DNA from 4 places in the Candidatus Thiodiazotropha sp. AKIB8 genome. Region 1 is predicted to be linked to each of the others. Evidence: predicted binding sites of a transcription regulator. Region 1 holds the regulator's gene; each other region holds the start of a gene.

The links. The regulator sigma-54, encoded in region 1, starts transcription at its own class of promoters, with help from an activator protein. The targets are predictions, from matches to a motif close to TGGCANGNTNCNTGCTT.
Region 2: the regulator sigma-54 is predicted to act here: its motif matches at 1,755-1,771, upstream of AC4IFB_RS11750 (TorF family putative porin).
Region 3: the regulator sigma-54 is predicted to act here: its motif matches at 1,099-1,115, upstream of AC4IFB_RS20365 (pilin).
Region 4: the regulator sigma-54 is predicted to act here: its motif matches at 1,511-1,527, upstream of pqqA (pyrroloquinoline quinone precursor peptide PqqA).

Annotation. Positions count from the first base shown of each region.
Region 1 is NZ_JBSYOO010000016.1:22,803-25,927, forward strand. Features, by position in the region: gene ptsN (PTS IIA-like nitrogen regulatory protein PtsN) at 1-88, opposite strand, end outside; gene hpf (ribosome hibernation-promoting factor, HPF/YfiA family) at 109-444, opposite strand; gene AC4IFB_RS03020 (RNA polymerase factor sigma-54) at 615-2,099, opposite strand; gene lptB (LPS export ABC transporter ATP-binding protein) at 2,307-3,032, opposite strand; gene lptA (lipopolysaccharide transport periplasmic protein LptA) at 3,029-3,125, opposite strand, start outside.
Region 2 is NZ_JBSYOO010000038.1:9,267-12,391, reverse strand. Features, by position in the region: gene AC4IFB_RS11760 (ammonium transporter) at 1-553, opposite strand, end outside; gene AC4IFB_RS11755 (P-II family nitrogen regulator) at 584-922, opposite strand; gene AC4IFB_RS11750 (TorF family putative porin) at 987-1,664, opposite strand; gene ubiK (ubiquinone biosynthesis accessory factor UbiK) at 2,044-2,289, shown strand; gene AC4IFB_RS11740 (YifB family Mg chelatase-like AAA ATPase) at 2,413-3,125, shown strand, end outside.
Region 3 is NZ_JBSYOO010000055.1:15,230-18,354, forward strand. Features, by position in the region: gene AC4IFB_RS20360 (sigma-54-dependent transcriptional regulator) at 1-826, shown strand, start outside; gene AC4IFB_RS20365 (pilin) at 1,205-1,618, shown strand; gene AC4IFB_RS20370 (hypothetical protein) at 1,774-2,538, shown strand; gene asnB (asparagine synthase (glutamine-hydrolyzing)) at 3,050-3,125, shown strand, end outside.
Region 4 is NZ_JBSYOO010000029.1:275,531-278,655, forward strand. Features, by position in the region: gene pqqC (pyrroloquinoline-quinone synthase PqqC) at 1-362, opposite strand, end outside; gene pqqB (pyrroloquinoline quinone biosynthesis protein PqqB) at 375-1,289, opposite strand; gene pqqA (pyrroloquinoline quinone precursor peptide PqqA) at 1,347-1,421, opposite strand; gene AC4IFB_RS07750 (formylmethanofuran dehydrogenase subunit C) at 1,833-2,648, opposite strand; gene fhcD (formylmethanofuran--tetrahydromethanopterin N-formyltransferase) at 2,645-3,125, opposite strand, start outside.

The DNA.
Region 1 (3,125 bases):
GGCCAAGCTGCTCCAGGACACGTTTTTTACTGGCTGCCTCCACACTGCAGCCGATCCGTTCCTCAAGCAGAAATCCGTCGGGAAACATGGAGACCTCGCCAGTTTTATCTATTCTGAACTACTGCTACTTACAGCGTACTTCGCGCCACTACCGGCACGGTGACTCTGCATCTTTTCTTTATGCTTTATGACTTGCCTATCCAGCTTATCGGTAAGCCCATCAATGGCCGCATACATATCTTCCTGTACTGCATCAGCGAATACGCTGGCACCGTTCACTTGCATGGTGGCCTCTGCCTTTTGCCTCAGCTTCTCTACGCTCAAGATGACATGTACATTGATTACATTATCAAAATGCCTCTCAAGACGTTCGAACTTATTATCTACATAGCTTTTCAAGGCATCGGTAACTTCCACATGATGACCGGTAACGCTTATCTGCATAATTTTCTCCTGTCTTAGATGAGTTGGCTCATCACTCTAACTGAGGCGGTGAAGTAACGCCGGGGCATTTTTACAGCAACTCATTCATGAATCCACTTTTATCTGAAACCGCTCCGGTTCAGTAAGCATATCAAGCATGATATGATAGCCACTCCGATAATTCACTTCACCTACATCAGTCGCTTACGCTCGTTCGATGGTGGGATACTCATCGACTCGCGGTATTTTGCCACCGTTCGGCGGGCCACTTTTATACCCTGTTCCGACAATATGGCGGCGATTTTGTTATCGCTGAGAGGTTTGTTTGTATTCTCTGCAGCAATCAATTTTTTTATCAGCGCACGTATAGCAGTGGAGGAGCACTCACCCCCTGCACTTGTGTTCACATGGCTGGAGAAGAAATATTTAAACTCCAGCGTACCCCTGGGGGTATGCATATACTTCTGGGTTGTCACCCTGGATATGGTCGACTCGTGCATCTCCAGAGCCTCAGCGATATCCCGTAAAACCAGTGGCTTCATAGCCTCTTCGCCATGTTCAAAAAAGCCCCGCTGATATTCAACAATCTTACTCGCCACACGCAGAATAGTCTCATTTCGACTCATCAGGCTTTTGATGAACCAACGCGCTTCCTGCAGGTGGTTTTTCAGGAAAGTATTGTCATCACTCTGATCCGCACGCTTGATCAGACTGGCATAGTCGTTGTTTACCCTTAGTTTAGGCGTAACCTCACCATTTAGCTCCACAACCCAGCGATTATTGCGCTTGCTGACGAATACATCAGGAATCACATACTGAGGCTCGCTTTTGGCGATCGCTGTGCCAGGGTGAGGATTGAGCGTCCTGATCAACTGCATGATAGCCATCAGGTCGTCCTGATCAACCTTCATTCGTCGCATGATCTGATTCTGATCCTGCGCAGAGAGCAAGTTGAAATGGTCGCGACAGAGTCTGATCGCCAAATCCAAATAGGGTGTTTTTTCAGGAAGTTGCCGAAGTTGAATTAGAAGGCAGTCCTGAGCACCCTGAGCACCAACCCCCGGAGGGTCGAAAGCCTGGATACGATGAAGTACTGCCTCTACATCCTCCAGAGTCATCTCCTCATCATTCAGGGAAACCAGGATCTCCTGGAGATCACCTTTGAAATATCCATCCTCATCAATACTGTCGATGAGGTTAGTGGCAATCAGAACATCCTGCTCAGTGAATGGGGTCAGTGTCATCTGCCAGACCAGGTGGTCATGCAAAGTGATCGCGCCACTGCGCTGAACCAGATAGTCATTGTCTGCAGATTCACTACCACTGCTCGATGGGGGAAGATAACTGTCGTATACGTCAGCCCATTCACTATCAACGGGCAGGTCTTCTGTGATCTGGCTACTGTCGGTCTGAATTTCCCGCTCGTTGTTGATATCGTTGGAGCTCAAAGACTCTTTATTGTCTGAACTCTGATCAGAGCTCTCTTGACTAGCTTCTTCTTTTTGAGTCTGCTGACTAAACTCCTCTTCACCCTCCAGCATGGGGTTTGTTTCAAGAACCTCCTGCACCTCCTGACTCAGGTCGAGCGCAGACAATTGCAACAGGCGTATTGCCTGCTGCAACTGAGGTGTCATTGTTAAATGTTGTCCGAGCCGGAGCTGTAGAGCCTGCTTCATAGCAGAGATATCTTTAAACCTGGTATGTTATTTGTATGTCTTTATATTCATTCTAGCTAATAAATGCCGTTCACGGAATAATTCTTGGTATTTGTTTCGTTTGAATATAATTCTGCCTCATACTTTAACCTTCATTTTGTCAGCTGACGAGTAGTCATCATCTCTACTCTTAAATCACATAATCCATGAAAAAACATAAACATAGCCTTACATAGTAAAATTTTCGCCCAGATAAACACTACGTACCTCCTGGTTATCGAGGATCTCCTCGGTGGTTCCTTCCGCCAATACCTTACCAGTATTAATGATGTAGGCTCTATCACAAATATCAAGAGTCTCTCTAACATTATGGTCGGTAATCAACACCCCAATCTTTAATTCTCTAAGATGTTGAATGATTCTTTTAATATCGATAACCGCAATTGGGTCGACACCTGCAAATGGCTCATCCAATAAAATGAATGCGGGCTCCATTGAAAGCGCACGGGCAATCTCCAGGCGGCGTCGCTCTCCACCTGAGAGGCTCATAGCCATACTCTCTCTCAAATGTTCGATACCGAACTCTTCCAAAAGCCGGTCACAATGCGCTCTTCTTGCTTGCGCGTCCAGATCCTTTCGATTTTCAAGTATCGCCAATATATTCTGCGCAGTATTGAGCCGCCTGAAAACAGAGGGCTCCTGGGCCAGATAACCAATACCCATGCTGGCGCGCTTATGCATTGCAAGATCAGTAAGCTCCTCTCCATCCAGGTAGATTCTACCCTGATCAGCCTGAACAAGGCCCACGATCATGTAGAAACTGGTGGTCTTTCCGGCACCATTTGGCCCTAACAGCCCAACAACCTCACCGCTATTCAGATTGAGCGAAACACCATCGACCACTTTACGCTTATGGTACTGCTTCTCAAGTGCATCAGCCCGCAACTGGCTCACGGTGCATCGCTCTTGGTCTGGGGTTCAATTACGACTTGAACCCGCTCTTTACCCTGAGCACTGCTACCCGCCTTCACCTGGGCACTGGTTCGA
Region 2 (3,125 bases), on a different contig from region 1:
CAGCTGACGCACCACACAGATGCACTACACCGGAACCAGCAAAGTCTTGGAAACCAGCTGCATCCAGGAAGCCACCGCCCCATTTCCAGTAGCCCTGCAGAGGATAGATGACACCGGTCATCGCCACAGCAAACACCAGGAATGCCCAGAGCTTCATACGCTCAGCTACCGCACCAGAGACGATAGACATGGCTGTGGCAACAAACACCACCTGGAAGAAGAAGTCAGACATGCCGGAGTAGTAGGTATCGCCATTGCTGGCCAATACATCTTCGACACTATTGTCACCACCAAACATGAAGCTCAGATCCAGCGCAGGAAAGATTCCATTGCCGTCAGCCGGGTACATGATGTTGTAACCCATCAGCATGTACATAATACAAGCGATGGCAAACAGGGCGACGTTCTTTGTGAGGATTTCAGTAGTATTTTTCGCTCGAACCAGACCGGCTTCGAGCATGGCAAAACCTGCTGCCATCCACATTACGAGTGCACCAGACACCAAAAAGTAGAAGGTGTCCAATGCGTAGCTTAGTTGTGTAATCGCTTCCACGATACTCTCCAATATTCAGTTACTAATCGGTTACAGTGCTTCAGAACCGGTTTCGCCAGTACGCACACGGACCACCTGTTCGAGGGTGGTGACAAAGATCTTGCCATCGCCGATCTTGCCGGTCTTAGAGGCATTGGATATCGCCTCAACCACTTGATCAACCACCTCGTCATCAACTGCAATTTCAACTTTAATCTTTGGAAGAAAGTCGACTACATATTCAGCGCCACGGTAGAGCTCGGTATGACCCTTTTGTCGTCCGAAACCCTTGACCTCGGTGACGGTAATACCGGCCACACCAACGTCTGACAGCGCTTCTCTAACATCATCAAGCTTGAATGGCTTAATGATTGCGGAAATCATTTTCATGCTGTTACTCCTCAGTTACCTAGTCCGCCCGAAGGCGGACAAATGATTTAGCTGGACAAAAAATTTAGAACTCTTTTGACCAGGAGACGAAGAAACGCATATCTGAGTCTTCACCCGCTGCATCGGTATCGTCCAGATCGGTATCAGAGAGACTGAAAGTCACATCACCGAAATCACCAGTAGCCTTGGATACGTCAATCTGATAATGCATGTAGTCATCTGCGTCATCATCGCCATCACCATCTGGCTCAACAAAGCCAACGGTCAGACCAATTGAGAAATCTTCAGGAAGGTCGAAGCTACCGCCCAGGTAGAAGTAGAGATCCTCTTCAACCGCTTCAACTGCGTCTTCAGCAGTGATCACATAGGCAAAACCTGCAGAGAGGAAATTCCAGCCAACATTGGCATTGATTTCAGCGAAATCTGAGTCTGAATCACTTGAGTAGGAGTAGTAGATCAGGCCTGCATCGTAGCTGACGCCAGCGACTTCACCGCCATAACCACCGTAGAAATCCAACTCATAGTCATCCCAAGCCTCAGAGATCCAGGTACCTGCATAGAGACCGGAATCATGAGCATAATCAACGCCACCAGAGAAGGCAGTGCTGTTACCTGATTGGGTAAGACCACGCCAGATGTAGTTGCTGGTTACACCAACGTTGGTACTGATCTCGGCTGCAGCAACTGATGACAACCCCAGCAATGCAACACCACAGGCCAGAGCAAGTTTATTCATTTTCATGGTTTTCAATACCTCTACTTATATCGATCATTAAAATGTTGAAATTTTGGTTCAGCTCTTTCGTGAGATAAGCCGAATGTGCGTTTAACTAATCAGACTTCGTGCCAATCATTGCAACCGACTGTAAAACATGACATTTCTGTAATATTTCAGAAGTTAAGTAGAGATCAATAAAATCTCTGTGCCTTATTTGTAGTCACAAAAATGGGCATGCACTGCATCAGTGCACCAAACCGGTGCGTAATCCGGAAACTGTGAGTCCGGTCACGGCTTCATGTCTCGATAACTACACAACCAATATTTGTTGTAATAATGAGACAATTAATCTACAGGTGCGCCCGTCTGGACAACAGCGTCAACACTGGCTATTGTCTGCTTCATGATTGATTCGAAACTAATTGATGATCTGGCCCAACGGCTTTCCAGCGCCCTACCTGCCGGCATTCAGACCCTGCAAGGCGATGTTAAGAAAAATCTTCGCGCCGGTCTGGAATCGGGATTGGCCAAGTTAGATTTGGTAACCAGGGAAGAGTTTGAGGTTCAGGCCGCTGTGTTATCCCGCACACGGGAGAAACTTAAACAACTGGAACAACAGGTAAAAGCGTTGGAAGAGCAACAGGACTAGGCTGGCTGGCTCCACACTCATTGCAAGCTGATAAGCCCGGCTGACGCACTATCGCGCAGCAACAACAGATCAAAACATCGTCGATAGCGGAATAATCGACCTGCGAAACCACGGAAGGAACCGATGTCACTCGCCATACTCTACTCCCGTGCCCAGGAGGGCATCCGCTCTCCCCTGGTCACAGTCGAAGTTCACCTCGCCAACGGACTCCCTGCACTCTCTATCGTCGGATTACCAGAGATGGCGGTGCGTGAAAGCAAGGATCGTGTCAGAGGTGCCCTGATCAACAGTCAGTTTGAGTTCCCCGCCCGCCGCATCACGATCAACCTTGCACCAGCCGACCTGCCGAAAGAGGGTGGAAGATTCGACCTACCCATCGCCCTTGGCATTCTCGCGGCCTCTGGGCAGATTCCCAAACAGTCACTAGATGACTATGAGTTCGCAGGAGAGCTGGCGCTGTCGGGAGAACTGCGTCGGGTTCATGGCATTCTCCCCGCCGCCCTGGCAGCCAGAGATGCAAACCGATCATTGATCGTATCTGAACAGAATGCCCCTGAGGCGACACTGGTCAACGATCTCAGCTGCTTTCCAGCCAGACACCTGCTGGAGGTCTGTGCACATCTGAATGGGGTGCAGCCACTTCCCATATATCAGCAACCCAAAACCGAATCGCCGGTGACACACCCGGACATGAAAGATGTGATTGGGCAGCAACAGGCGCGCCGCGCTTTGGAGATCAGTGCCGCTGGCTCACATTCACTCCTCTATATAGGCCCTCCAGGCACAGGTAAATCGATGCTCGCCGCTCGTCTGCCTAGCATTCTGCCGCCAATGGT
Region 3 (3,125 bases), on a different contig from region 1:
GGGTAAAGAGTTGGCTGCGCGGATGATTCACCACCAAGGAGCTCGTGCCGACCAACCATTTATTGCGGTCAACTGTGGAGCAATTCCGCATGAACTGATGGAGAGTGAGTTATTTGGCCACAAAAAAGGGAGCTTTACTGGGGCAACCCATGACCATGACGGCCTTTTTGCAAGTGCAAATGGAGGAACACTGTTTCTCGATGAGATTGCAGACTTACCTCTGCATATGCAGGTAAAGCTCTTAAGAGCCATCCAGGAAAAAATGATCCGTCCTGTTGGAGCACAACAGGAAATTTCCGTCGATGTTCGGATCATCAGCGCTACTCATAAAGACCTGGCAGAACTGGTAGAGCTTGGTGAATTCAGACAAGACCTGTTCTACCGAATCAATGTGATTGAACTACCTCTCCCTCCCTTGCGTGAGCGCATTGAAGATATACCACTATTGGCACAGCACTTTCTCACGCGCCTCTCTCGTCAAAGCGGTAGTAAAAAGCCGAAACTGACTACTGAAGCAACTAGAAAACTCAAAGCCTATCCATTTCCAGGAAATATACGGGAGCTGGAAAATATATTGGAAAGATCTCTCACTCTGCTTGATAGTGAAAGGCTTGAAGCCGATGACCTTCTCCTGCCAAACCACACCACAGAGACAGATAGTACGACAGCACCCCAAAAACTTGGCGACAAAATGGAAAAGGTGGAGCGTGAATCTATATTAGAAGCACTGGAACAGACTCGTTGGAATCGAACTGCTGCAGCAAAAAAGCTGGGGATGAGTTTACGCTCCTTGAGATATCGCCTGGAAAAGTTAGGTATCGAGTGAAGCACCTGCCAACCCGTGATCTACGTCACACTTTTAAATCAAATAAAAGTGACAACTCATCTTCACCATCAATCCAAGCTACCTGCACCTACCGAAAAAAGTGACATTTTTTGTCACTTTCTTACATCCAAGGTTATTCGAAAGATTAGCTATAACGATCAGGTCTGGAAAACCCCGATATCATACAAATAAATATCACCGCAGTTTATTATCTTCAATTACAACAATTTAGCACGTATCCAGTAGACCTTTTTTCTCGTAACCATGGAACTTGGCATGCATTCTGCAACTACAGGTATAACTCGGTGATATACCTTCATTAAAGTTTTGCTTTTGATCGCCGACAAATCAGGCACCAACATATACGGAGCATTAAAGATGAAAAAACAAGCTGGTTTTACCCTTATCGAACTCATGATCGTTGTCGCGATCATCGGTATCCTGGCAGCCATTGCACTGCCAGCCTACACAGACTTCACCACCCGGTCGAAAGTGGCAGAGATCATTGTCGCTGGCGGTAAATGTAAGACTTCTGTTGTTGAGTACTATCAGACTATGAACAGCGTCCTGCCAGCAGATACTGCCGCCGCTGGATGCGCAACTCAAGCTACCCAACACGTGACATCACTCAGTGTTGCGGCCGGCGTAATAACTGTTGCATCAGCCATTACTGCAGCACCGGGCGACTATATACTGACCCCCACCGCAAATGCAGCTGACACAACCATTCTTGATTGGCAGTGCACTAGCTCCACTATCGATCCTAAATTCCTGCCAGCCAACTGCCGTTAATAGCAGTACACACAATTACAAGTTGAGAATTCAACTTGAAAAAATCCCCACCTTGGTGGGGATTTTTTCGCTTAATCTGAAAGTTGCCTGTTGCAGCAGCTAACAAATAGGGTGGTCCATCAATATTTCCGTCTTTTCTAATACGCGCTTTCATCATGGATAAACCAACCAGAAAACAAGCTGTTACAACACACCTATGCCTGAGCATACTTGTAGTCGGTGCTATAGTCGCAATTATAATGGTGTATTGGTACCCATGGGACCTAATGGCCCTGCAAGGTGCTTTTGAGATCCTTGTTTTGATCATTTTCATTGATGTCATTCTCGGACCCTCACTCACACTATTAGTTTACAGGCCCAACAAACGCTTTCTCACCCTGGACCTCACTACTATCGCCATACTCCAGATAGCAGCTTTGGTATATGGCACATATACAATATATCAGGGCAAAGTCAGTTACCTGGCATTTCTGCAAGACAAATTTTACTTAGTGAAGCAGATGGATCTCATCGGTCAGGCACCATTTGATCTGGGCAAAACACAACGTATCAGCCCATACGGACCCCACATTGTTGATGTGAAAGCTCAAACCGGCGCCAACCAGGATTTCACAACACTCATCAGCGCCCTTATGAACGACCAATCTCCCACTTACATCGCATCCAACTACAGAGAATTCCCGATCGATCATCATGGGCTCTCCAGCACTACCCTGAAGCTGCCTGAGCTGCCTTCAAATATTGGGAAGAGAATTCAGAAAGCCGCTGAGAAATTAAAGACAGATCCCAAAGATCTCTTCTATTACCCTGTGCGAGGCAAAGTAATGAATGGTATTGCTATACTCAACCCGAAGACTAGCGAACTCGTGGATATCATTGCTCATGAGCCAGTAGAACAACCAGAAGAAACCACTAAGTAGAGTAATGTATATACGAACATTTCCAATATCACCCGCTATAATTCATCATACAAACTCAAAGACATAACACAGTTGGCGCCATCTCTCTCGATTTTGAACGTAGAAACGCTCAAGCTTCAATGTAAAATTTTTCTCAATACTCTCTACACTCAAGACGTATAGGTACCTTAAACAGCTGGGCGTTATTTATGGTAAATATCGTAGCTTGTTAAATTTCTTACTGAATACATTGCATTTCATCAGAAAAATGGCAGGACTTATCTAAGACCAGCCGAAATATCCAGCTGACTGATTAACAGTCTTTTATGTTAATTTCGTATTTTGATACCCAATCGAATCTCAGCTTTTCTTGTTGAAGCACCCAATTTTATCGTTTTATATTATGAATAAGAGCAACTCTCATGCTTAAGATAATCTAATATATAAATAAGTTTGATATTGATAATGAACCAGTATATTTTTACCTGTCGACCGAAGTGTAAAGACAGATCTTAAATTTTGGAAGTATGCTATGTGTGGATTTACAGGAATTATTAATTTTACTGGCAGTAGTACTTGCCCTGAAGCAACCATGAAAGCTATTGGTG
Region 4 (3,125 bases), on a different contig from region 1:
GGGAGCAGATGTTTGTGCGAGAGCAGATCCTCTCTGGGTAGACCTACTGCCTCACCCAGTAACAGCCAGGCCTCAATACCACCTTCATCGCCCTGTGTGCCATCATGGTCAATCATGCGCTGTATCCAGTGTCGGCGAACATCCCGATCAGGACAGTTGGACATGATTGCTGCATCCTTGACCGGAATGATGACCTGGTAATAAAAGCGGTTGGCGACCCAACCCTGAATTGCCGGCTTATCCAGTTTTCCACTATTCATCAACAGATGAAATTCATGATTGATGTGGTAGAACTTCTCTTTTTCTCGCAGTTTGCTTTCGAACTCTTCCTTTGACCATGGGGCGTGTAAATTTGGGGTCATAACTCTTCTCGTTTATAGTTCTATCTGCATGCCATCGTGGGAGACTTCGATACCTGCTTCAGTTAGCGCCAGGCGCTCAGGAGAATCGTCCACGAGGATTGGATTTGTGTTGTTAATATGAATCAGTATTTTTCTTGGCTTGGTCAAACTACCCAGAATCTCCATGATGCCTCCATCACCTGACTGATCGAGATGTCCCATTTCACTCCCCAGCTTTTGGCTGATACCAGCCTGCACCATCTCATTGTCCTTCCACAGGGTGCCATCGACCAAGACACAGTCGGCCTGTTGCATGTAAGGCAAGATATGGGGTTCCATGGAACCAAGCCCGGGAGCATAGAATAGGTTCTGACCAGTGACACTATTCTGCACCCTGATACCGACGTTATCGCCGGGTACAGTGTTGTGGCGATGGGGAGAGTAGGGGGGGGCTTCGCTCTTCAATGGAACCGCAGTAAAGAGCAGACCGTCGATGCCTGGGATGGTAAAAGTGGATTCATCTGTCTTAACTTCGTGCCAGTTAACACCCCTGAAATGACCAAGGATATTGAAGATGGGATAGCCAGTGGTTAAGTCATCATGTACGGCTTGAGTGCAATAGACGTCCCATGGCTCTGTATGCTCTCGTAGCAGCAAAAGCCCTGTGGTGTGATCAATCTGTGCGTCGACTAACAGAATTGCACGGATTGCCGTGTCCCGTATCGATCTACCAGGCTGTAGTGTTGGAAAGGCATCGAGTTGTGCACGAATGTCTGGCGAAGCATTGAAGAGTACCCACTCTTTTCCGTTAGCGCTAACGGCGATGGATGATTGTGTACGGGGGGTAGCTTTGATGGTGCCAGCTCTGACACCCTGGCAGTTTGGGCAGTTACAGTTCCACTGGGGAAAGCCACCACCCGCACCGGAACCTAGAATGTGTATTAGCATATAGTTTTGTTGTTATATGTTACCACCTGTATTACAGGTGGTAACAGTAGTGACCTGCTAGCGGTTGTTGATATAGAGATTTATTTCAAAACCAAAACGCAGATCTTCATAGGAAGGTGTAGACCATTTCATGTGACATCACTCCTCAAGTTTGTAGTGCTTTTTAGCGAATTAACTCTGTTATAACTTCACTATCAGTCTCTGACAGCGTAACCACTTCATAGCAAATGTTGTGCCTTTTAATTGAAATGGTAGATTTTTACAGGTTTTTTACCCTATATGAGGGTATGACAGACAATATGGCAGAAAATGGTTGGGAAATTTTCCTGTCGCAGTTATCAACTTGGGATATTGTTGACCGGGGGGTGTGCCACAAAAGGGACAGTTGAATCAAAGATGACTGATTACATCGGATAGTTTTTAAGACCCATCTTTAAAGATGTAAGAGAAGGATGGATAAAATCATTTTTCGACTGCACCATTGGCTTGTCAGAGAGGAACAGAATATCCAGGAAATTGGGGGCGCAGAGAGTAGTCTGAGCTCTATGAGCACCAGATCAGTATCTCTCCCTTGCCATCACAGCTTAGATCTCCAAGCCAACGTTGAACCCGTGTTCCCTTTTCGATGAGATTATCGAATCCTGAATCAGACGGGATATTTTGGCTGAGCAGGGCAAGAAAACTGAGTGTCTGTTGACCATTGTCGTTGAATGTGGCGGGTAACGATGTCGGCTCATTGCCAGTAATCAGCGTGCCACGGCGCATAGCCATGCCAGTCTGTTTTCCACTTTTACCACCTACGATGATGGTTCCAGCAACCATTCGTGAGGCACAATAATCGCCGCTATTACCACCTATCAGGATTGTTCCTCGACGCATCAGGTCGCCAGCCCGGTCACCTGCATTACCTTTAACGATGATCGATCCACCACGCATTCCCTGACGCTCTCCAGTAAGGGCGCCACCAAGAAAATCCCCGGCGTTACCTTTAATGGTCAGTCGGCCGGACTTCATGGCACAGCCAGCGGCAACACCTGCGTCTCCTGTAACTAAGATCTCACCACTTTTCATGGCGCATCCCAGGTAGGCGCCTGCACTACCTTCAACAATGATTTTACCACTGCTCATATCTGCACCAATGCAATCAAGTCGGTCACTCTCAGACTGAATGATTAACTGCTCTGATGCACTACCCTCTATCTCGAACAGTTCGCCGAGGTCTATCTGCCGGTTACCCTGCCAAACAGGGATGCGGGCAATTTCATGTGCCGATTTTCCAGCGAGTGATTCTGGGGTGAACGGACTCATGTCGATTCGTTGAGCGAGAGAATACTTTAATCTCAAGGTCAGGCAACTCATGCCATCACCTCCCGTAAGTGGAAGTGAAATTGACCCAATTTACCCCCATAATTTCCAGCAGAAATGCGCTTGATACCTGCCTCTGCACCCAGTTCACAGACTGCACTGATACCGGTGCGGGTAGCGAGCATTACATCGGTATCCGTTAAACCGTTAATAACAATCTCCATCACTGAACCGATATCTTCATCAAGATTGGATTTGACCAGACCTCTCAGAGTTGGGCAGTAAGCATCATTGGTTGAGGCCATCAGCGTTTTGTACTTTGATCCGACTTTTGATCCTGAACGAACGATACCGCCAGGAAAAGGCATAATGATATTCGGAATAATGCTCATTGCCTCTATAGCCTTTTCACAGGCGGTTAATGCCTGCTGTTGACTCTCAGCAAGCACCAGAAAGTTACCTCCACCTACAGCAGGCACCCTGGCGACACTCTCTTCGCAAAGAAACTCGCCATCCATCACCGGCACCCGC